Regions from separate parts of the Mycobacterium sp. NGS49 genome, predicted to be linked through region 1. Evidence: riboswitches for the same ligand, from Rfam matches in the RefSeq annotation. Region 1 holds a riboswitch; the other holds the start of a gene.
What was found. Region 1 has a riboswitch for cobalamin ahead of AC5Y7D_RS04750 (PPE family protein). Riboswitches for the same ligand answer to the same signal wherever they lie in the genome.

Region 1 (10,529 bases):
CTCGTGGGTCGCGGCGTCGAAATACCAGGCCTGACGCCCGGACTTCGGGATTCCGGCCGCCCGCAACGCACTGACGGTAGGCCGGAACGTCGCGCTCAGCGTCATCTTGGGCACCACGTGCACGATGTCGGGCCCGAGCCCGACCGGCATGCCCGCCACGGCCTCGGCGAGGTCGGCCGCGGTGATCGTCGCACCGGGCCGCAGCGTCACCGCCGACACCGCCAGTTGCCGATCACCGACCGAGACGCCGTAGGTCACCGCCAGATCGACCGCGTCGATCAGGCCGAGCGCATCGACGACCGGCTCCGCATAGACCATGCCCCGCGCCGTGCGGATCACCGCGCCGCGCCTGCCGGCCAGCCAGAAGTCCCCGTCTTCGTCGCGGCGGAACAGGAACTCGGTGGAGATCCAGGTGTCGGCGGGAGCGAATACCCCGCGCTTGACCGAAGCGGTCGGGTCGATCGGGCCGCGCGACTGGGCGAGCAGGACGCCGATCTGGTTGGTGCCGGCGACTTGTACGAAGCCGTCGTCGTTCTCGAGGATCAGGTCGTTCTCGGGGTCATAAGCACCGAGCTCGACCCGCCCGACGCCGGGCAGCGGCCGGCCCTTGCTGCCGACCTTGGCGCCCGACACATTGGCCAGTACCGCCTGCCCGTCGGTCGTGGCGAAGAATTCGACGACGTGGGCGGGCGCGAACGCGTCGCAGACACGTCCCCACAAACCCGTCGGCATACCCGAACCGATGAACAGCCGGACCGGGTGGTTTCCGTGCAGCCCGAACTCCGGGTCGTCGACCACGTCGCGCAACATCGCCCAGGTGTAGGACACCACCGTGACCCCGTATTGGCGGATTTCGGCGACGAACCGGTCCGGACGCAAGCCACGGGACAAGGCGATGCGAGTGCCCCCCACGACCGCCCCCCCCAGGCTGACCAGCAACGCGGACTCGTGGTGCAGCGGAGTCAGGCAGTACACCGTGTCCTTGCGGTCCAACGCGGCCGTCGAGGCGGTGCCGAAGGCTGACAACGCCCACCGGTAGTTGGTGATCTGCTTGGCGACCAGTTCGCCGCCGGCCGCGTTGAAGGCGATGAACGCCAGATCCCGGGCGAACCCCGGGTTGGCGCGGTACCAGGCGGGCAGCTGCACCGCATCGGGGTCGATCTGCTCCATATCGATCACTTCAGCGTCGTCGGGCAGGTGCAGATCCCGTGATTCGCCGCCGCCCAGCACCAGGATCTGGCCCGGAAGTTGGCGGGCGGCGTCCAGGTTGGCGGGGTCGGTCAGAATTTCGCTGACCGCCCCGAGCCGCACCTGCGCGGCCAGGTCGACATCGTGGCGCATCAACACGGCGACACCACCCAGCCGGGACAGGGCGGCGATCGCGACCAGCGCACTTGGCCGGATCTCCATCAGGATGCCCACCCGGTCGCCCTGGCGCACCCCGACCTCGATAAGGCCGCGCACCACGTTGTTGATGCGCCGGTTGACCGCCTCGTAGGTGTGCACCCGGCCGTCGAACAGCAGGAATTCGCCTTGGGGCGCATCGTGAGCCTGCTCTTCGATGATGCGGCCCAACGAGATTCGGGTGTGGTCGTTGAGCTGTCCGAGACGGGCCAGCCGCGGAAGGGTGCGCACCGTTTCGACGGCGAGGGTGCGCATGGAGCGGTTGGCCGCGACGACGGCGTCCGCCGCGCCACGCGCCAGCGCCAGCGCCGCCTCGGAGACCTCACCGATGCCGTGCGCGATGCGGGAGCTGAAGGCCACCCCGCTGTCGTTGTGTTCCTCCGGCTGCTCGACCATCAGGCTGATGCTGGGCGGCTTGTCACCGTTGCTGGAGATCCAACGCACCCACTCGGCGACGGTGGGCCAGCTCTGCAGGGCAGCGCGCGATCCCACCACCAGGCCGAAATGTCCTGTGCGAATCAAGCATTCGTACACTTCGGTGTTCGGTGCCGCCCGCCGGATGCCGCGCACCGAGGCCGGCTGACCGATGTCGTCGACTTCGCCGACGAAGGCCAGGATCGGACAGGTGATGTCGGTCAGTGTCACCATCTGACCGTTGATGGCGAAGCCACCGGTCATCATCCGGTTGTGGGCGATGAACTGCTTGAGCAGTTCGGAGATGGCCGGCCCGGACCAGGCGATCCAGCCCTCGCGCTCGAGGAACCTGCGCTGTTGTTCGCGAGGCAGCAACGCCTCGCGGTCGTGCAGCTGGCGCACGAAGTCGATGCGGGCCTGGGCCGTCTTGATCGGGTCCATCATCTGAAAACCGGTGCGCGCCATCCAGCTTGGGATATTAAGCCGGTTGAACACGTGGTCGGCCATGAAGTCGGCGACGCCGGCGCCCATGTTCGCCGGGATGCCCATCGGCAACGCTGCCAGGGTGTCGACCGGCGAACCGAACGCCACGATGCTGGCCAGGTTCCTCGACCGGCGGTAGGCCGCGACCTGGTAGCACCACATGCCACCTTGGGAGTACCCGACCAGGTGCACGTCCTGGCCCGCGGTGTCTTTGACCGTGTCGATGGCCTGGTCGAGCGCGACGATGTGGTCGGCCAGCGTGCGGCGCATGCCGCCCTCGATCTTGTCGGGGGAACCGAAGTCGATGACCCAGGGATCCAGACCGCTGGCGTGCAGAATGCCCACGGCCCCGTCTTCACGGGTGACGTCCCACATGTCGGCCGACATCATCATCGGGTGCACCATCAGTACCGGGGGACCCACCGGCGGCTGGCCGGGCCGGCTGTCGGGCGGAAAGTACCGTCGCAGCTTGTACATCGGCACGCTCTCGACGACCTGGGACGGCGAGGGGATGCTGCCGGTTTCCAGGCCCCCCAGCCGTAGTACTTCCAAACCGTTCTGAGCCGTGGCCACCAGCCGCTCGACCGGTCGCGTGACCATCGAAAAATTGAGATCCACCACTGCTCCCTGAGTGCTTCCTGGATGAGCCTTGACCAGCGTGGACATCATGGCACATCGGTATGGGCGTGTGTTCCAGGTCACTCCTGCGAGTACGGGCCGGCCGAAAATCCCTCTCGGCGCACCCGGTGGGGTGCGGTCTAACCCGGCCTTGCCGGCGGATCCTCGCTGCGCGGGCGATCGTCAGATTTTCGCTCTGCCTTCCAGGTGCCCGGCAACATCGGACTGCGGGGCGCGCCGGCGAAGGTGTGCCCGCTCAGCGTCGTGATGCCTGCCGCCTGGTGGGCGCCCAACGGCGCAGACCCGGCGAAACCCGCGGTTATCGCACCCGCCGCCGCCATCTCGGGCTCCGGGTCCAGGTATTCGTACCCCCGGCCCGGCTGGGTGACCTTCGCCCGGCGACGCCGCGGTGTGCCCACCGGTTCCCTGGTTGCCGGCACAGCCGTGGGCGCCTCGGTGCTGTCGGGTTCGGACGCCTTCCTCCGGGCGCCGGCACCGGTCGAATGTCTGGCGACCGAGCCCAGGTCACCCACCAGGTAGCCGAAGTTCTCCATGCCGGCGCCCAGGCCCAGACCCACGCCGGTGCCGGTGCTCGGTGGCGGGACGGTGTGGGGTGGAGCAACCCCGGGCGTCGGGCCCGGCACGGTCGCCGCCGCGGGGGTGGGCGCCGGGGACGAGGTTGAGCTAGGCAGAGACGGGGCGAGCGCGGCCAATGGCGGAGTGACCGGCGGTGCGACCGGTGGTGCGGGCGGGACGACAGCGAGCGCCGCCAGGCCCTTGATGCCGATCGGTGCGAGTACGGCGCCGGCGGCCAACGGCACCAATGGGGCGGTCAGCAACGGCACCACCACCGCGAGCAGTACGAGGGTCTGTTCCAACAGTGTCTTCAGGAGCGCGATGGTGTCGGTGATGACCGTGCCGATGATCTCCACCGTGACGAACAGGATGGTGAAGCCGATGGTCACCGGATTGCCCGAGGCGAACGCCGCGGTGAGGTCCAGTGCGACGAACGAGAACATCTGCGACAGCAGCACCACGTAGGTGCCGATGTCCATCGGGTAGCCGAGGGCGAACGCGACGTTGAAGGGGCTCAGGTAGGTCAGCGGGTTGCCGAGGATGACGAGATAGGGATCGAATCCGGAGAACAGCGCCTGGAAGAACGGCATGTTCGAGAGCGCGTCGATCAAGGGCTGAATGTAGTTGTCGTAGAAGTCGGTATAGCCGATGTCCTGCAGCCAGTTGAAGAAGTCGTTCTGCCGGTCCGGGGGTAAGTCGTCGGCGGCGGCCAGCGCGCCGGTGGTGACGATCTCCGGCGCCGCGGTGGTCTGCGGCGCGGTGTTGACCGCCACGGCCGCGACGTCCTGATAGGTGGTCATCACGGTGGCGGCCTGAATCCACATCCGCGCATAGTCGGCCTCGTTCAGCGCGATCGGAACCGTGTTGACACCAAAGAAGTTGGTCGCCAACAGCACCGCATGGGTGGCGTGGTTGGCGGCCAGCTCGGCCAGCGTGGGCATGGCGGCCAGCGCGCTGGCCCAGGCTGCGGCCGCGGCTTCCTGCCGGGTAGTCAGGGCGTAGCTGTCGGCCGCAGCCTGGTTCAGCCACGCCAGATAGGGCAGGTGGGCGGCCACATATGCCTGTGCTGTCGTGCCGTTCCAGCTCCCGGCCTGGACGGCCGCCAATACCGCCGCCAGGTCCCGGGCGGTTTCCGCGTAGACGGTGCTCAGCGACCTCCAGGTCGCCGCCCCGGCAAGTAACGGACCGGCCCCGGGGCCGCTACTGAGCAGGGCGGAATGCACCTCGGGGGGCGTGGCCAGCCACACCGGGGCGGTCATCGCGCACCGCCGTCAGGAATGAAAGCCGTTGGCGGCGTGGGGATTCCAGTGAAAATGACAAGCCGAAGACGCATCGACGACGATCGCTCTCTCGGGGTACACCGCCCCGGGTCGCAGGACGCGATGACGCGAGTATCCTGGCTCTCGGATCGCTGCTTGCCTCGCCTTCCAGCTGATCGCCGTGGCGTATGAGGGTCGCTCCCCGATTACAGTGGCGGGACCGCGCCGGCTTCGCACCGGCTTCCTGCATCGTCATTGCCTAACCGCAGCATTGTCTCATCCCGCCGGCCCCGGTGGTAGCCGGCAGTGCAGCCGGTACCCTCAGTCCAGTGGCACACCTGCTCGGAGCCGAGGCCGTCCACCTGGCATATCCGACCCAGGTTGTCTTCGAATCGGTCACCCTCGGCGTCAACGACGGTGCCCGCATCGGAATCGTCGGCCGCAACGGGGACGGCAAATCCAGCCTGCTGGGCCTGCTCACCGGCCAGCTCCGGCCGGACTCCGGACGAGTCACCCAGCGCAGCGGCTTACGGGTCAGCGCGCTGGCTCAAGCGGACACCCTGGATCCCGAGCACACCGTCGGCCGGGTGCTGGTCGGTGACCAGGCGGATCACCAGTGGGCCGGCAGCGGCCGGGTGCGCGACGTCGTCGCCGGTTTGGTATCCGATATCGACTGGGATGCAACGGTTTCCACGCTTAGCGGCGGTCAGCGCCGTCGGGTGCAGCTGGCCCAACTGCTCATCGGCGAGTGGGACGTGATCGCCCTCGACGAACCCACCAACCACCTCGACATCGAGGGCATCACCTGGCTGGCCGGCCACTTCAAACAACGCTGGGCGCGCAACAGCGGCGGGTTGCTGGTGGTGACCCACGACCGCTGGTTCCTGGACGAGGTCGCCACCGCGACGTGGGAGGTGCACGACGGCATCGTCGAACCGTTCGAGGGTGGTTACGCCGCGTACGTGCTGCAACGGGTGGAGCGGGATCGGCAGGCCGCCGCCTCGGAGGCCAAGCGACAGAACCTGATGCGGAAGGAACTGGCGTGGTTGCGTCGCGGCGCCCCTGCCCGCACGTCGAAGCCCAAGTTCCGCATCGAGGCCGCCAACCAGTTGATTGCCGACGTGCCGCCGCTGCGCAATACGGTGGAGCTGGCCAAGCTTGCCACCGCTCGGCTGGGCAAGGACGTCATCGACCTGCTCGACGTCTCGGTCTCCTATGGCGGGCGCGCGGTACTTCGCGAGGTCGAGTGGCGAATCGCGCCTGGCGAGCGCACCGGAATCGTGGGGGCCAACGGGGCCGGCAAATCCACGCTGCTGGGTTTGCTTGCCGGAACCGTTCAGCCCGACACCGGACGCGTCAAGCGTGGCAAGACCGTCCGGCTGGCCGTGCTCGATCAGCAGGGCGATGAGCTCACTGCGGTTGCCGGAGAGCGGATCGCCGACGTGCTCGGCCGGCTGCAGCGTGGTTACGAGGTCGAGGGCCGGGAGATGACCCCGGGCCAGCTGCTGGAGCGGTTGGGCTTCGCCCGCGGGCAGCTCTCGGCGCGCGTCGGCGAACTGTCCGGCGGCCAGCGTCGGCGCCTGCAACTGATGCTCACGCTGCTGTCGGAGCCGAATGTGCTGTTGCTCGACGAGCCCACCAACGATGTCGACACCGACATGCTGACCGCCACCGAAGACCTGCTCGACTCGTGGGCGGGCACCTTGATCGTCGTCTCGCACGACCGTTACCTGCTGGAACGCGTCACCGATCAGCAGTACGCGATCCTGGACGGCCGGTTGCGGCACCTGCCCGGAGGTATCGACGAATACCTGCGGTTGGCCGCGCGACCGACGGACAAGCCGACGGCGCCGAAAGCGCAACCGCCGCAGACCATGTCGGGTGCTCAGCGCCGGACCGCCGAGAAGGAGCTGGCTGCCATCGACCGCCAGCTGGCTCGCCTCGCCGACCGGATCGAGGCCATGCACGTCGAGCTTGCCGAGCATGACCAGTCCGACCACGTCGGTGTCACGCGCTTGACGCAGCAACTGCGCGAACTCGAGGAAGAGGTCACCACGCTGGAGGGGCAATGGCTGGAGTTGTCGGACGTGCTGGAATGAGACCGGTCCGGTATTGGCCCGGCGAGGCGCTACGCGCCGGGTACAACCGCCGTGGCGCGGTGATCGACTCGGGCATCGGCCGGCACGGCTACACCTATCTGCTGGGCGCCGAGGCGAACCGATTCGTATTCGCCAATGCCGACGCTTTCAGTTGGCGCCAGACGTTCGAGAGTCTCGTGCCGGTGGACGGTCCAACCGCGCTGATCGTCAGCGATGGTGAGGACCACCGCCGTCGTCGCAGCGTGGTGGCGCCGGGGCTGCGGCACCGGCAGATCCAGGACTACGTGCAGACCATGGTGACCCACATCGACACCACCATCGACGGCTGGCGACCCGGCCGGCGGGTGGACATCTATCAGGAATTCCGCTCGACGGTACGACGTAGCACGGCCGAAAGCCTGTTTGGGTCACGCCTGGCCGCTCACTCGGATTTCCTCGGCGAGCAACTGGAGCCGTTGCTGGACCTGACGCACCTGCCACCGGGGGTCATGAAGCTTCAGCAGCGCGTCAATTCACCCCGCTGGCGGCGGGCAATGGCCGCACGCAAACGCATCGACGAGCTCATCGATGCCCAGATCGCCGACGCACGCCGCCGGCCCCGCCCGGACGACCACATGTTGGCGACCCTGATCAACGGTCGATCGGACGAAGGACAGGTACTGCGGGACAACGAGATTCGTGATCAAATCGTATCGCTGATCACGGCCGGCTACGAGACGACCAGCGGTGCGCTGGCTTGGGCCGCCTACACGCTGCTGACCTGGCCGGGGGTCTGGGACGCCGCCGCCGCCGAGGTGGACCGGGTGCTGGGTGGCAAGACGCCGACGGCCGCCGACCTGCCGGCCCTGACGTATCTCAACGGCGTTGTGCACGAAACACTTCGGCTGTATCCGCCCGGCGTCATCTCGGCCCGCCGAGTGCTGCGCGACCTGCGCTTCGACGGGCACCGGATCCCGGCGGGACGACTCATCGTCTTCAGCGCTTACGTCACCCACCGGGATCCCGAGTCATGGCCCGACCCAACGCAATTCCGTCCGCAGCGGTGGGATCCGGCGGACCCGGGCTACCGTAAACCCGCGCCGCACGAGTTCATTCCGTTCAGCGGCGGCTTGCACCGGTGCATCGGTTCGGCGATGGCCATCACCGAGATGACGGTGATGCTGGCACGGCTGGTCGCCAAGACCAGGCTACGGCTGCCGGCGCAGCGGATCCGAGCCGCGAACTTCGCCGCGCTCAGTCCCCGGCCGGGCCTGACGGTGGAAGTTCTCGATCGGGCGGCTACCGAGCGCTAGTGCCAGCGCAGCAACACGAGTTCAGCGCAGAATCCGGGCCCCATCGCCAGCATCAAACCGGGACTGCCACTGGGCGGCCGCTTCTCGATGGTGTCGCGCAGGATGTGCAGCACCGACGCCGAGGACAGGTTGCCGATCTCGCCGAGCGACCGCCAGGTCAGCTCGAGCGCCTCCGGCGGCAGATCCAGGCAGTTGGTGATCGCATTGATCACCTTCGGTCCCCCGGGGTGACTCACCCAGGTGCCGATGTCTTCCCTGGTCAAATCGTGACCGGCCAGGAATCCGTCGACATCGGCCGGCAGGTGCGCTTCGATCAGGTCGGTCAACTCTGGGGCAAGCCGCAGCTGCAGGCCGTGCGAGCCCACGTCCCAGCCCATGATGCCCAGCGATTCGGGGTACAGGCGGCTGCGCGAGTCGACGATCGTGGGGCCGGTGGCCCGCACCCGCTCGGCGCGGCGGTCGCCTACGGCGACGACGGCAGCCGCACCGTCGCCGAACAGGGCCGTGCCGATCAAGCCCGACACGGTCGGCTTGACCGCCGGGTAGGTGAGGGAGCAGAGCTCGACGGAGATCAGCACCGCGACGTCGTCGGGTGCGCCCCGGAGGTAGTCGTGCAGACGGGCCACTCCGGCGGCACCGGCCACACAACCGAGGCCGAACAGCGGCATCCGGCGGATATCGGGACGCAATCCGAGCCGCCCGGCGATCCTGGCGTCCAACGACGGGACCGCGACGCCGGTGACCGTGGTGGTGGCGATCATGTCGATGTCCTGCGGCTGCAGGCCCGCTTCGTCCAACGCGCCCATCAGCGCCTCGATGCCGAGGTCGACCGCCTTATCGAGGAAGATCTCGTTGGCGTCGCCGAAGTCGTTGAGGGCCGGATAGCGATCCAGCGGCAGGGCGAAGTGCCGATTGTTCACTTTGGCGGACCTGTGCAGGCGCCGAACGATCTCCTCGTGCTCCTTCAACCCGGGGAATTCGACGAACAGATCGGTGATCTCCGTCTGGCTGTATCGGTGCGGTGGCAATGCACCGAAGACCCCTGCGATGACGCTCATTCACCCTGCCTCATTCAGCTGCTCGTCAGATAGCCCGCCCGCAAGACTCCCCAAATTCCTTAGCTTAGTGGACTTTCCGAAGGCACGCAAAAGACGGTGATATTCAACACTTGTCGTGCAGCTCTGACAATTATTTGTCGGCGGCACCCTTTGTCAGGCTTTATCATCGTCGCCGTCCAGCGTCATCGCGATTAACGCGTCAGGGCTCAACGAGTCGATTACATCGTCACCCATTTGGGCTTCTGACATGGCTCTTTGCGGATCACCAGCCAACAGCAGGAGTTTGTCGAGTAATCCGGTTCGCCGTAGCTCGCTGATTGGAATCGTGTGCAGTAACGACCAAAACCGGTCGTCGTCCGATTCGTTTTCGGAGCGACCGGAAATTTGCTGGGCGAGATGGCCGGCCAGGGCGTTCGGAGTGGGATAGTCGAAAATCAGCGTGCGCGAGAGAGACAATCCCGCCAACTCGCGCTCGGTTTTCAGACGGTTACGGAGTTCGACGCCGGCCATAGAGCTGAAGCCCTGGTCCTGGAAGGCCCGCTCGGCATCGACGTCACCTGCCCCGGCATGCCCCAGCACCACCGCGGCGTGTAAACACACCAATTCGACCAGTCGGCGATGCCTATCCCCGGGATCCAGCTCCTGCAACCGCGCACCGTCGGGGACAGTGACCGGGGTATCGTCACCGGCGCCCACCCAGAACCGTCGCCGCACGAATCCATAGGCCGGCAGGTCTACCCGCCGTGCTCCCAGGCCGTCGAATGTGGCGGCCCAGTTCACCTCCGCGCCGTGGGCGAACAGCTTTCCTACCGCGGTGAGCGCCGTCTCGGCCTCCGCAAGACCTTCCGCCATCGTCACAACCGACATGTCTTGGTCGGCGGTCAAACCGGCGCCGGGCCCCACTTCGATGAACACCTCGCCGCCCAGTCGTCCGGCTGTCTGCACGCCATCGGCGAATCGCACCGGATTGCGGACATGGTCGGCCCAGTACCGAGCCGACCCGTATCCCGGGCCGGCCAGGTCGCCGGTCACGTTGGAGATGAGCCCGGTGCGTGGCGATGCCGCCGGCAGATCGACGAGCGCGGTCGAGAACTCGTCGAGCATGGGCTCCATCAGCGCCGAGTGAAAGGCATGCGACACCGCGAGCCGGTGCACTCGGATGCCCTGCGCCGTCAACCGGTCCGCCACCGCACCCACCGCGGCCTCCGGTCCGGACAACACCACCGAATCCGGCGCGTTCACGGCCGCCACACTGACCTGCTCTCCCAGCAACGGCGCCACTTGCGCTGCACCGACGGCCGCCGCCACCATCGCTCCGCCCGCCGG
Region 2 (10,529 bases), on a different contig from region 1:
GAACACGTTCTAGTCTGTCAAACCATGGGATTTCTCAAGCCCCAACTGCCCGAGGTCGACATCGCCGAATGGAGCAAGGGCACCCGTGCGGAGAAGATCCGACCGATGGCCCGGCACTGGGCCGAGGTCGGCTTCGGCACGCCGGTGGTGATGCACCTGTTCTATGTCGTCAAGATATTGCTGTACATCCTGGTTGCGTGGCTGATCGTCTTGAGCACTAAAGGCCTGGGAGGGCTGGCCGGGTTCACCGACGTCCGGGCGTGGTACGCCGAGCCGATCGTCTTCGAGAAGGTCGTGCTGTACACGATGCTGTTCGAGGTGGTCGGGCTGGGCTGTGGCTTCGGGCCGCTGAACAACCGGTTCTTCCCGCCGATGGGATCGATCCTGTACTGGATGCGCTTCGGCACCATCCGGTTGCCACCGTGGCCGGATCGCGTCCCGCTGACGTTCGGCACCAAGCGCAAGCCGGTGGACGTCGCCCTATATGCGCTGCTGCTGGTGTTGCTGGTGACGGCGTTGTTCACCGACGGCAGCGGGCCGATACCGGCGCTGGGCAGCAAGGTCGGGGTGCTGCCCACGTGGGAGATCGTGGCCATCCTGCTGGTGCTGGCCGCGGCGGGGTTGCGCGACAAAGTGATCTTCCTGGCAGCCCGCGGTGAGGTCTACGGGTCGTTGACCGTGACCTTCCTGTTCGGCGCCGTCGACATGATCGTGGCGGCCAAGCTGGTGTTCCTGGTGATCTGGATGGGGGCGGCGACGTCCAAACTCAACAAGCACTTCCCGTTCGTGATCTCCACCATGATGTCGAACAACCCGCTGTTCCGGCCGCGCTTCATCAAGCGGATGTTCTTCGAGAAGTTCCCCGACGACCTGCGGCCCGGGCTGTTGTCGCGGTTGTTCGCCCACGTCAGCACGCTCATCGAGATGTTGGTTCCATTGGCGTTGTTCTTCTCCCACGGCGGCTGGCCCACCACCGTGGCCGCGATCGTGATGGTGTGCTTCCACCTCGGCATCCTGACAGCGATCCCGATGGGGGTGCCGCTGGAGTGGAACGTCTTCATGATCTTCGGCGTGCTCACGCTGTTCGTCGGCCACGCCCAGCTGGGCATCAGCGACGTGAAACACCCTGTGCCAGTGGCGATTCTGATCGCCGTGCTGGTGGGCACCGTGATCGCGGGCAACATGTTCCCGCGCAAGATCTCCTTCCTGCCCGGCATGCGCTACTACGCCGGCAACTGGGACACCACGCTGTGGTGTATCAAGCCGTCGGCGAGTGAGAAGATCGCGCGGGGCATCGTGGCGATCGCCAGCATGCCGCAGGCCCAGCTGGAGCGGTTCTACGGCAAGGACCGCGCGCAGATCCCGATGTATCTCGGATATGCGTTCCGCGCCATGAACACGCACGGCAGGGCGTTGTTCACGTTGGCGCACCGCGCGATGGCCGGCCAGAACGAGGACGACTACGTCATCACCGACGGGGAACGCATCTGCAGCACCGCCATCGGGTGGAACTTCGGCGACGGCCACATGCACAACGAGCAGCTGATCGCCGCGATGCAGCGGCGGTGCCGATTCGAGCCAGGGGAGGTGCGCATCGTCCTGCTCGATGCGCAGCCGATCCACCGGCAGATCCAGCGGTATCGGTTAGTCGATGCTGCGACAGGTGAATTCGAGCGTGGCTACGTGCGCGTGGCCGACATGGTGACCCGCCAGCCCTGGGCCGACGACGTCCCGGTCCACGTCGATTCCGACTAGGGCCGGCTAACGCCGCGAGCAGACGCAAAATCGCACGTTCCGGCGCGCCGGAACGCGATTTTGCGTCTGCTCGCGAGCGGGGCGTGCCCCCAGCTCGCCGTGGGCTTAGGTCTCGGCCCGCACCTGCTGTGCGGCGGCGACCATGTTGCGCAGCGACGCGGTCACCTCGTCGACGTCGCGGGTCTTCAGCCCGCAGTCCGGATTCACCCAAAGGCGTTCCGCTGGAACGGCGTTCATCGCGGCTCGCAATGACGCCGCCATCTCCTCGGTGCTCGGCACCCGCGGGGAATGGATGTCGTAGACACCCGGGCCCACGCTGTTGGAGAAGCCGATCGCATTCAGGTCGTCGAGCACCTCCAGGTGCGAGCGCGCAGCCTCGATGGACGTGACGTCGGCGTCCAGATCGGCGATGGCGCCGATCACCTCGCCGAACTCCGAGTAGCAGAGGTGGGTGTGGATCTGGGTCGAGTCGGCCACACCCGAGGTGGCCAACCGGAAAGACCCTACGGCCCAACGCAAGTACTCGTCCTGGTCGGCGCGGCGCAGCGGCAGCAACTCCCGCAGGGCCGGCTCGTCGACCTGGATCACCGCGATACCGGCGGACTGCAGATCCACCGTCTCGTCGCGAATGGCGAGCGCCACCTGGTTGGCGGTGTCGGCCAGCGGCTGGTCGTCGCGGACGAAGGACCACGCCAGGATGGTCACCGGTCCGGTCAGCATGCCCTTCACCGGCTTATCGGTCAGCGACTGCGCATAGTTGATCCAGTCCACCGTCATCGGGTGGGTGCGTACCACATCGCCGAACAGGATCGGCGGACGCACACAGCGGCTGCCGTAGGACTGCACCCAGCCGTTGTGGGTGGCGAAGAAGCCGTCCAGCTGTTCTGCGAAGTACTGCACCATGTCGTTGCGCTCGGGCTCGCCGTGCACCAACACGTCGATGCCCAGCTGTTCCTGCAGCTTGATGACGTCGGCGATCTCTTGTCTCATCCGCCGCTCGTACTCGCTTTGGTCGATCTCACCGGAGCGCAAGGCCGCCCGGGCGACGCGGATCGCCGCGGTCTGCGGGTAGGAGCCGATCGTTGTGGTCGGCAGCACCGGCAGTCGCAGGCGGGCTTCCTGCTCCGCACGGCGCTGCGCCGGATCCCCGCGGTGGACGCCGGACGCGACGATCGATTGGACGCGGGCCCGGAGCCGGTCGTTATGCAGGCGCGGGTCGTTGCGGCGCGCGGCCACCGCGGCGTCGGACGCCGCCATCTCTTCGGCGACGGCGTCGCGTCCGTCCCGTAGCGCCCGGGACAGCGCGACCACCTCGTGCACCTTCTCGGCCCCGAACGCCAGCCAGCTGCGCAGGTTGTCGTCCAGATCGGTCTCGGGCTCCAGGGAGTACGGCACATGCAAGGTGGAGCACGACGTGGAGACGGCTATCGCCCCCGCCGCTCCTCGCAGGGTCTCCAACTTGCCCAGTGCCGCGTGCAGATCGGTGCGCCAGATGTTGCGGCCGTCGACGATGCCGGCCACCAGTATCTTTCCGGCCAACTCCGGAACGGCCGCGATCGCAGTGTCGGGGCCGTAGACCAGGTCGACGCCGATCGCCTCGACCGGCGTACGGGCCAGCCCCGCCAGCGCGGCGCCGGGATCGCCGAAGTAGGTCGCGACGTGGATGGCAGGGCGGTTGGCCACCGCACCCAACGCGTTGTAGACGGCCTCGGCAAGCGCGGGCGCATCGGCGGAGATGTCGGTGACCAGCGCCGGCTCGTCGAACTGCACCCACTGTGCCCCGCCGTCCGCGAGCAGCGACAGCAGTTCGGAATAGATCGGCATCAGCTCCTGCAGCCGCTCGATCGGTGCGCCCGCGCCGTCCACCGCCTTGCTCAGCAGCAGGAAGGTGACGGGCCCGACGATCACCGGGCGTGCCGGAATGCCTTGCTCCTGAGCTTCTTTCAACTCGGAAAGCACCTTGTCGGGATTCAGCGAGAACCGCGTCGACCGGCCGATCTCGGGGACGAGGTAGTGGTAGTTGGTGTCGAACCACTTCGTCATCTCCAGCGGTGCCACGTCGTCGTTGCCCCGCGCGGCGGCGAAGTAGCGGTCCAGTTCGTCGGAGATGCCGCCGACCCGGGCCGGCAGCGCGCCCAGCAGCACCGAGGTGTCCAGCATCTGGTCGTAGTAGGAGAAGGTGTTGATCGGCACCGAGTCCAGGCCGGCGGCGGCCAGGTCTGCCCAGGTGTCCCGGCGCAGGGTGGCGGCGACGGATTCCAAGTCGGCGCGGCTGGTACGGCCGGCCCAATATCCCTCGGTCGCGCGCTTGAGTTCGCGGCGCGGTCCGATGCGGGGGGAACCGGTGATGGTGGCGGTGAATGGTTGAGCGGTCACGAAGCGGTCCTTCATGTCGACGGTGTGGACACCGCCCGCGGACGCGCAGCCGACAGTCGGGGCGATGCGCTGGTGCTCTCCGGAGCCCGCGTACCACCACGGCTGGCTGGCCAAACGCCCATTCCACGAGGCGGTGTGCCGCCGGGCGCGGCGCGCCCGGCACAGCTGGCAGGTCTTCGGACTTGCGGGCGCGCACCCTCGGTGCTCCTACTGACCGTCGCTTCCCAGTCTTGATTTCTCAAGACCAGTGCTTAAAGACGGCTTTCGTTCCTGCATACCGCTGCGGGACAGTCCCGGATTCTCACCGGGTTCCCTCTCACGAAGCGTGGTGCCTCGCTCGATGCCGGCGCCGCGGGATGCGGCGACAGCAGACCAGCTGCACAACCGAGCGTACTAGTGCTGGTGGTCGCCGCGTACAACGACGGTGTCGCGGTCCGGCTTGTCGTCCGGCGTTCCGGCCCGACCATCGGACGGGTTGCCGCGCCATTGCAGTGCCTTGATCGCGACGGCGACCTCGACGAGGGTGTGTTCGAGCGGGCGCGGCAGGAGTCGTTGCGCGGCCTCGAGCCGATACACCAGCGTGTTGCGGTGCGTGTAGAGCAGTTTTGCGGCGCGCGACGCGTTGCACTCGGCGTTGATGTAGGTCAGCACTGTGGTGTGCAGGACCGGGCTGGCCGTCTCGAAATCACCCAACGTGGCGCTGATGAAATCGTCTGCGCCGTCCGGGCTTTCGGTCAGCAATGCAACCATCTGAACATCGGCGAAGAAGGCGATGCGCTGTCGTGAGCGGAGCCGGACCAACATTCGCTGCGTAGTGAGAGCATCCATGTGGCTGCGCCGGAACCCGTCGATTCCCGGCGCCGTGCTGCCGACCGCGATCCGCGTTCCCGTGGTTTCCTTCAGGACCTCGCGGACCCGGTCGGGGTCGAGGGCGGCGACATCTCTGACCCACACCCAGCGGGTGGCCGCGCTGGCGACGACGGTAAGGGGGCGCTCGCAGCCGACCGCTCGACTGAATGCCTCAACGGCGCGGTCAAGCCGATCCTCCGGGTCGTCCAACTCGTCGGACCACAGGATGGCCGCGGTATGAGTTCGGTTGAGTCGGTAGCCCAATCGCTCTTCGGCGCGCTCCGGGTCGATGGAAGCGCCATCCAGAATGAGTTCGACGATCTTGCGACGCTCGGCGCTGATGTCCTGGGTTAGTTCGGAATACTCGGTCTGCATCTGTGTTGCGATGCCGGCCAGCGTGCCGTCCACGAATTCATTGGCCGAACGGAACGGCACGTCGAGCAGTTCGCGGAGCTCCTCCGGGTCGGACGTGAGCTCGAACGCGATCTCCGTCCAGCGCCGCCATGCCACGTTGTGCCCGATGCGATAGACCTCCAGCGCGGACGCGTCCAGCCCGCGACGCACCAAATCCCTTGCCATACGCAATGTTTCGGCGTTGAGGTACGGCTCGACCGGTGCTCCCGGTGCTTGCAGCATGGCCGACGCGAAATACACCAACGTGGCCCGGTTCGAGCGACTGACGACCGCTGCCAAGCCGGGGTCTTCGGAGATGCGCGCACTGGCGTTCAGCGTGACGCGGTCGAACTCTTCCAGCCACTCGCGGCTCGGGTTGAGCGCGAGCCAGGCCCCTTTTCGAATCAGCTCCTGCACACGCTGGGAAGGCTCCCGCCAGGTCACGACGGCAGTCTAAGGCTTTTGTGCAAATTGCACGATCGGTACCTGCGGCGTTGGTTGAACTGCTCTGGCCCCAGCTATCGAAATCCTTATCTTATGTCAATGACAGTGCGCCACTGGCATTTGTCTGCAATTGCGACCTGCCGCTAGGGGTCCGGAGGTTAGAGATGTCATTTGTAATCGCGATGCCTGAGTTCGTGTCAGCGGCAGCCGCTGATCTGGTGCGCATCGGTACGACGCTCGGCGCGGCCAATGCCGCGGCGGCCGCGCACACGACCGTGATCGCAGCGGCAGCCGCTGACGAAGTGTCGGCGGCGATCACGGCGCTGTTCGGCGGACAGGGTCGGCAATATCAGGCGCTGAGTGCGCGAGTGGCGCTGTTGCAAGACCAATTCGTGCAGACGCTCAGCGCCGGCGCGAGTTCCTACGTCGCCACCGAAGCGGCCAACGCGGGACAAAATCTCTTGGGCGCTGTCAATTCACAGACCATGGCCCACTTCGGTCGACCGCTGATCGGTGACGGGGCCGATGGACTCGCCGGTACCGGGACGAACGGAGCGCCGGGTGGTCTACTTCTCGGTAACGGTGGTGCCGGTGGCTCGGGTGCCGCGGGGCAGGTCGGTGGCGCCGGTGGCTCGGCGGGATTGCTCGGAAGCGGCGGCGCAGGCGGGACCGGCGGCGCCGGCGCCGCAGGCGGTAGCGGCGGCGCCGGAGGCTGGTTGTGGGGTAGCGGCGGCGCTGGTGGCGAGGGAGGAACCGGCGGCGGGATCGGCGGTGCGGGCGGGGCCGCCGGGCTTTTCGGTAACGGCGGTCTTGGCGGCACGGGAGCGATCAACACGGGAGGTACCGGCGGAGCGGGCGGTGCCGGTGGCCGCGGCGGTTTGCTCCTCGGCGACGGTGGCAACGGTGGTGCCGGAGCAGCAGCCACGATCGCCGGCGGGTCCGGTGGCGCCGGTGGGGATGGCGGGCGGGCGGGATTGGTCGGCATCGGCGGCGCCGGTGGATCCGGCGGCGACGGCTTGGCCGGCACGGCCGGCCTTTCTGCGACCGCATCAGGTGATTCCGGCGCGGCCGGCGCGGCCGGCGGATCTGGCGGCGCAGGTGGAGCGGGCGGTGCCGGCGGCAGCTTGATCGGCATCGGCGGAGCGGGCGGCAACGGGGGTGTCGGTGGTGGAGGCGGTGCCGGCGGTGCCGGGTTTGCCGGTGCGGACGCCGTGGTACGGGGCGGCAACGGCCAAGCTGGTGGCGACGGTGGCGACGGCGGTGCGGGCGGTGTGGGTGGCAGCGGTGGCGTGGCCGGACGGGGCGGCTTGATCGGTCGGGTCGGTAGCCATGGCATTGGCGGAGCGGGCGGCGCCGGTGGTGCCGGGGGAGTGCCCGGCGACGGAGGCAGCGGTGAAACCGGCACTTGGAGCGTCAACGGTGGTGTGGGCGGCTCCGGTGGCCACGGTGGTGACCCCGGCAAAGGAGGAGCCGGCGGGGCGGGCGGAGCTCACGGCGGCAATGGCCATGGCTTGGCCGGAGCCGACGGCGCAACACCGACCAGCGGTGGCAACGGAGGCTCTGGAGGCAGTGGCGCCGACGCCGTGGTTGCGGGCGGCGATGGTGCTGCCGGCGGTCGCGGTGGCGACGCTGGATTGGTCGGCGACGGTGGCACCGGCGGTATCGGTGGGGACGGTCTGGCCGGTGCCGCGGGCACGTCGGCGCAGATCTGGGGTGCTTCGGGCACAGATGGCGGCCACGGCGGAGCCGGCGGCGATGGCGGCGCGGGGGGCAACGGCGGATTGCACGCCGGCAACGGAGGTGACGGGGGTGCCGGCGGTCGAGGCGCAAACGGCGGCGTCGGTGGTGATGGCGCCGACGGCGTCACCGCCACCGCCTTGGGTGGGAACGGCGGATCTGGGGGCCACGCCGGTGACGGAGGCAATGGGGGCGCGGGTGGTAACGGCGGTGCCGGCGGCGCCGCATTGGCGACCTCCGGGCAGGACGGCCGGCAAGGCATCGGCGGTGCCGGCGGTAACGGCGTTTCCGGTGGTATCGCGGGTAACGGTGGCGACGGTGCCACCGGCACCTGGAGCGTCAACAACGGGGTCGGCGGGAACGGTGGTCGCGGCGGTGATGCGGGTGCCGGCGGGGTCGGCGGGGCGGGCGGCGAGGGATCCATGCGGGGTCAGGACGGTGGTTCTGTGGTCGTCTTCGGAGGCAGCAGTGGCCACGGTGGTGCCGGTGGTCAGGGCGCGGATGCTGTCTTCGGCGGTACCGGCGCGGCCGGAGGCAGAGGCGGTGATGGTGGTCTGTACGGCAACGGCGGCGATGGCGGTACCGGTGGCGCCGGCGGCGAGGGACTCGGCGGTCTGACGATCAGGCTGCCGGGTGCGTCGGGCGGCACCGGTCAAGACGGCGGCGCCGGGGGAGTCGGCGGTGCCGGCGGCAGCGGCGGCGCCCTCGGTGGGCGCGGCGGTAACGGCGGCACCGGAGGGGTCGGTGGGATCGGGGGCGTCGGAGGAGACGGTTGGACCGGCGCCGACGGCTCCGGCTTCGGTGCCGACGGCAAGGTTGGTGGTTCCGGCGGCGCCGGCGGCAGCGGCGGCACCGGTGGCGCAGGTGGGGCCGGCGGGGACGCGCCGGCTGGCATCAGAGGCAGTCAAGGGGCCGGCGGAACGGGCGGCGCCGGCGGTGTCGGCGGTACCGGAGGATCAGGCGGCAGGGGGACTGCAGGCGCCAACGGCGCTACGCTCGGCGCGGACGGCGAGGTCGGCGGCAACGGCGGAGACGGCGGCGGCGGTGGTACCGGTGGCGCGGGCGGTGGCGGTGGCGCCGGTCCGGCAGGCACGCACGGCGACCAGGGCGCAGGCGGAACCGGCGGCAGAGGCGGAACAGGTGGGGCCGCCGGATATGGCGGCAACGGCGCGGCCGGCACGTGGAGCCTCAATGACGGTGTCGGCGGCAGAGGTGGCGACGGCGGCGACCCCGGCAATGGCGGGTCTGGCGGAGCCGGCGGCCTCGGCGCCGGCACCAGCTCCCCGGGCGCAGTGGGCGATCGCCCGACCACCGGTGGCAACGGGGGTACCGGCGGCGCCGGCGCCGACGCGACAACGCCCGGCGGTGCCGGTGCGGCGGGCGGGGCGGGGGGCGACGCCGGACTCGTCGGTGACGGTGGAACCGGCGGCAGAGGCGGCGCCGGAATGGCGGGGAAGGCTGGGACTTCGCCCACCGCAGCTGGCGCTGACGGCGGCACCGGACAAACCGGCGGAGCCGGTGGTGCCGGCGGGGCGGGCGGCACCGGTGGAAGCATTGCCGGTAACGGCGGAACCGGCGGTGCGGGCGGCAACGGCGGCGGAGGTGGTACCGGCGGCAACGGCGCAAACGGGTTCCAAGGCGCCAACGGCACCGAGGCCAATCCGAACGGGTCGACGGGCGGCGACGGCGGAGACGCGGGGCAGGGCGGCGACGGCGGATCCGGCGGGGCAGGCGGGGCCGGCGGCGGCGCGGGGAATCCGTTCGGCACGGCGGGCGACCAGGGCGCCGGTGGTAGGGGGGGCGACGGGGGCGACGCCGGGACAGCGGGGACAGGTGGCAGGGGAGGGGACGGTCGCGACTTGTCGCTGATTCCGGTCGTCTCGCCGGGTGACGGCGGTCAGGGCGGCATCGGCGGCGCCGCGGCCGCAGGTGGGTCGGGCGGCGCGGCAGGCGCCGGCGCTCCCGGCGGTACGGCCGGGCTGTCGGGCGACGCCTCCAGCGGCGGCACCGGAGGTGTCGGCGGAAATGGGGGCTCAGGCTCCTTCGCGCTCGGCGGCGGTGCCGAGGGCGGCGCCGGCGGGACGGGTGGTGTGGGCGGTGCGGGCGGCACCTACGGCGACGGCGGTACGGGGGGCGCCGGCGGCAACGGCGGTGCGAGCGGCAATGGCCAAATCGGCGGGAGCGGTGGCACCGGTGGTGTTGGTGGCGACGGCCGCAACGGAGGCGACGGTGGTGCCGGCGGCATAGGCGGCACGGGCGGCCTGGCGGACTTCATCCTCAACCCAGGCGTCGGCGGTACCGGTGGCAACGGTGGCAATGGCGGTACCGGACTCGTCGGAAGTGGCGGCACCGGTGGCAAGGGCGGGTCCGGTGGCACCGGGGGCGGAGGTTTTGACAGCGGCGTCACCGGGCAAAGCCCGGGCGGCCAAGGCGGTACCGGCGGCACCGGGGGCACCGGGGGTAACGGTTCCGCCCCGCTCCCCGTAGGCGCTGGGCAAGGCGGCTTCGGCGGCAAGAGCGGCTTAGCGCCCCAGGGATTCGACGGCGGCGCAGGCGGCGACGGTGGTGAAGGCGGGCAGGGCGGCTTCTGATCCGGCGGCCATCACTGACGGGTCACGCCAGCGGGTCAGCCGGCCAATGCCTCGGCGATCGCAACGTCACCATTGTTGAACTCGATGGTGCGGCCGATGGTCGAGTCGTCGGCCACGACGGCGGCCGCCACCAGCGCGACGTCTTCGCGAGCGACCGAACCCTTTCCCTCGCCGATCGCGATCCGTCCCGTCGCCGGCTCCAGCGTCAGCCGGCCAGGTCCGAGCACCGTCCAGTCCAGGTCGCTGGCCCGTAAGTGCTCGTCTGCGGCCGCCTTGGCCTCCGCATACGCGAAAAACGAATCATCTTCCGGAACAACGTGATTGGGCCCGGCGCCGAAGTAGGACACGATTACGAACCGGCGCACGCCCGCCCGCTCGGCGGCG

Region 2: linked by a shared signal. The riboswitch ahead of metE (5-methyltetrahydropteroyltriglutamate--homocysteine S-methyltransferase) and the one ahead of AC5Y7D_RS04750 (PPE family protein) in region 1 are both predicted to bind cobalamin.

The regions. Positions count from the first base shown of each region.
Region 1 covers NZ_JCALCX010000003.1:270,710-281,238, forward strand. The annotation lists gene AC5Y7D_RS04745 (acyl-CoA synthetase) at 1-2,922, opposite strand, end outside; gene AC5Y7D_RS04750 (PPE family protein) at 3,060-4,754, opposite strand; cobalamin riboswitch at 4,865-5,043, opposite strand; gene AC5Y7D_RS04755 (ABC-F family ATP-binding cassette domain-containing protein) at 5,084-6,853, shown strand; gene AC5Y7D_RS04760 (cytochrome P450) at 6,850-8,145, shown strand; gene AC5Y7D_RS04765 (type III polyketide synthase) at 8,142-9,203, opposite strand; gene AC5Y7D_RS04770 (type I polyketide synthase) at 9,357-10,529, opposite strand, start outside.
Region 2 covers NZ_JCALCX010000028.1:50,814-61,342, forward strand. The annotation lists gene AC5Y7D_RS24175 (DUF3556 domain-containing protein) at 25-1,755, shown strand; gene metE (5-methyltetrahydropteroyltriglutamate--homocysteine S-methyltransferase) at 1,861-4,146, opposite strand; cobalamin riboswitch at 4,282-4,494, opposite strand; gene AC5Y7D_RS24185 (Rv1453 family transcriptional regulator) at 4,525-5,817, opposite strand; gene AC5Y7D_RS24190 (PE family protein) at 5,982-10,145, shown strand; gene AC5Y7D_RS24195 (SDR family oxidoreductase) at 10,181-10,529, opposite strand, start outside.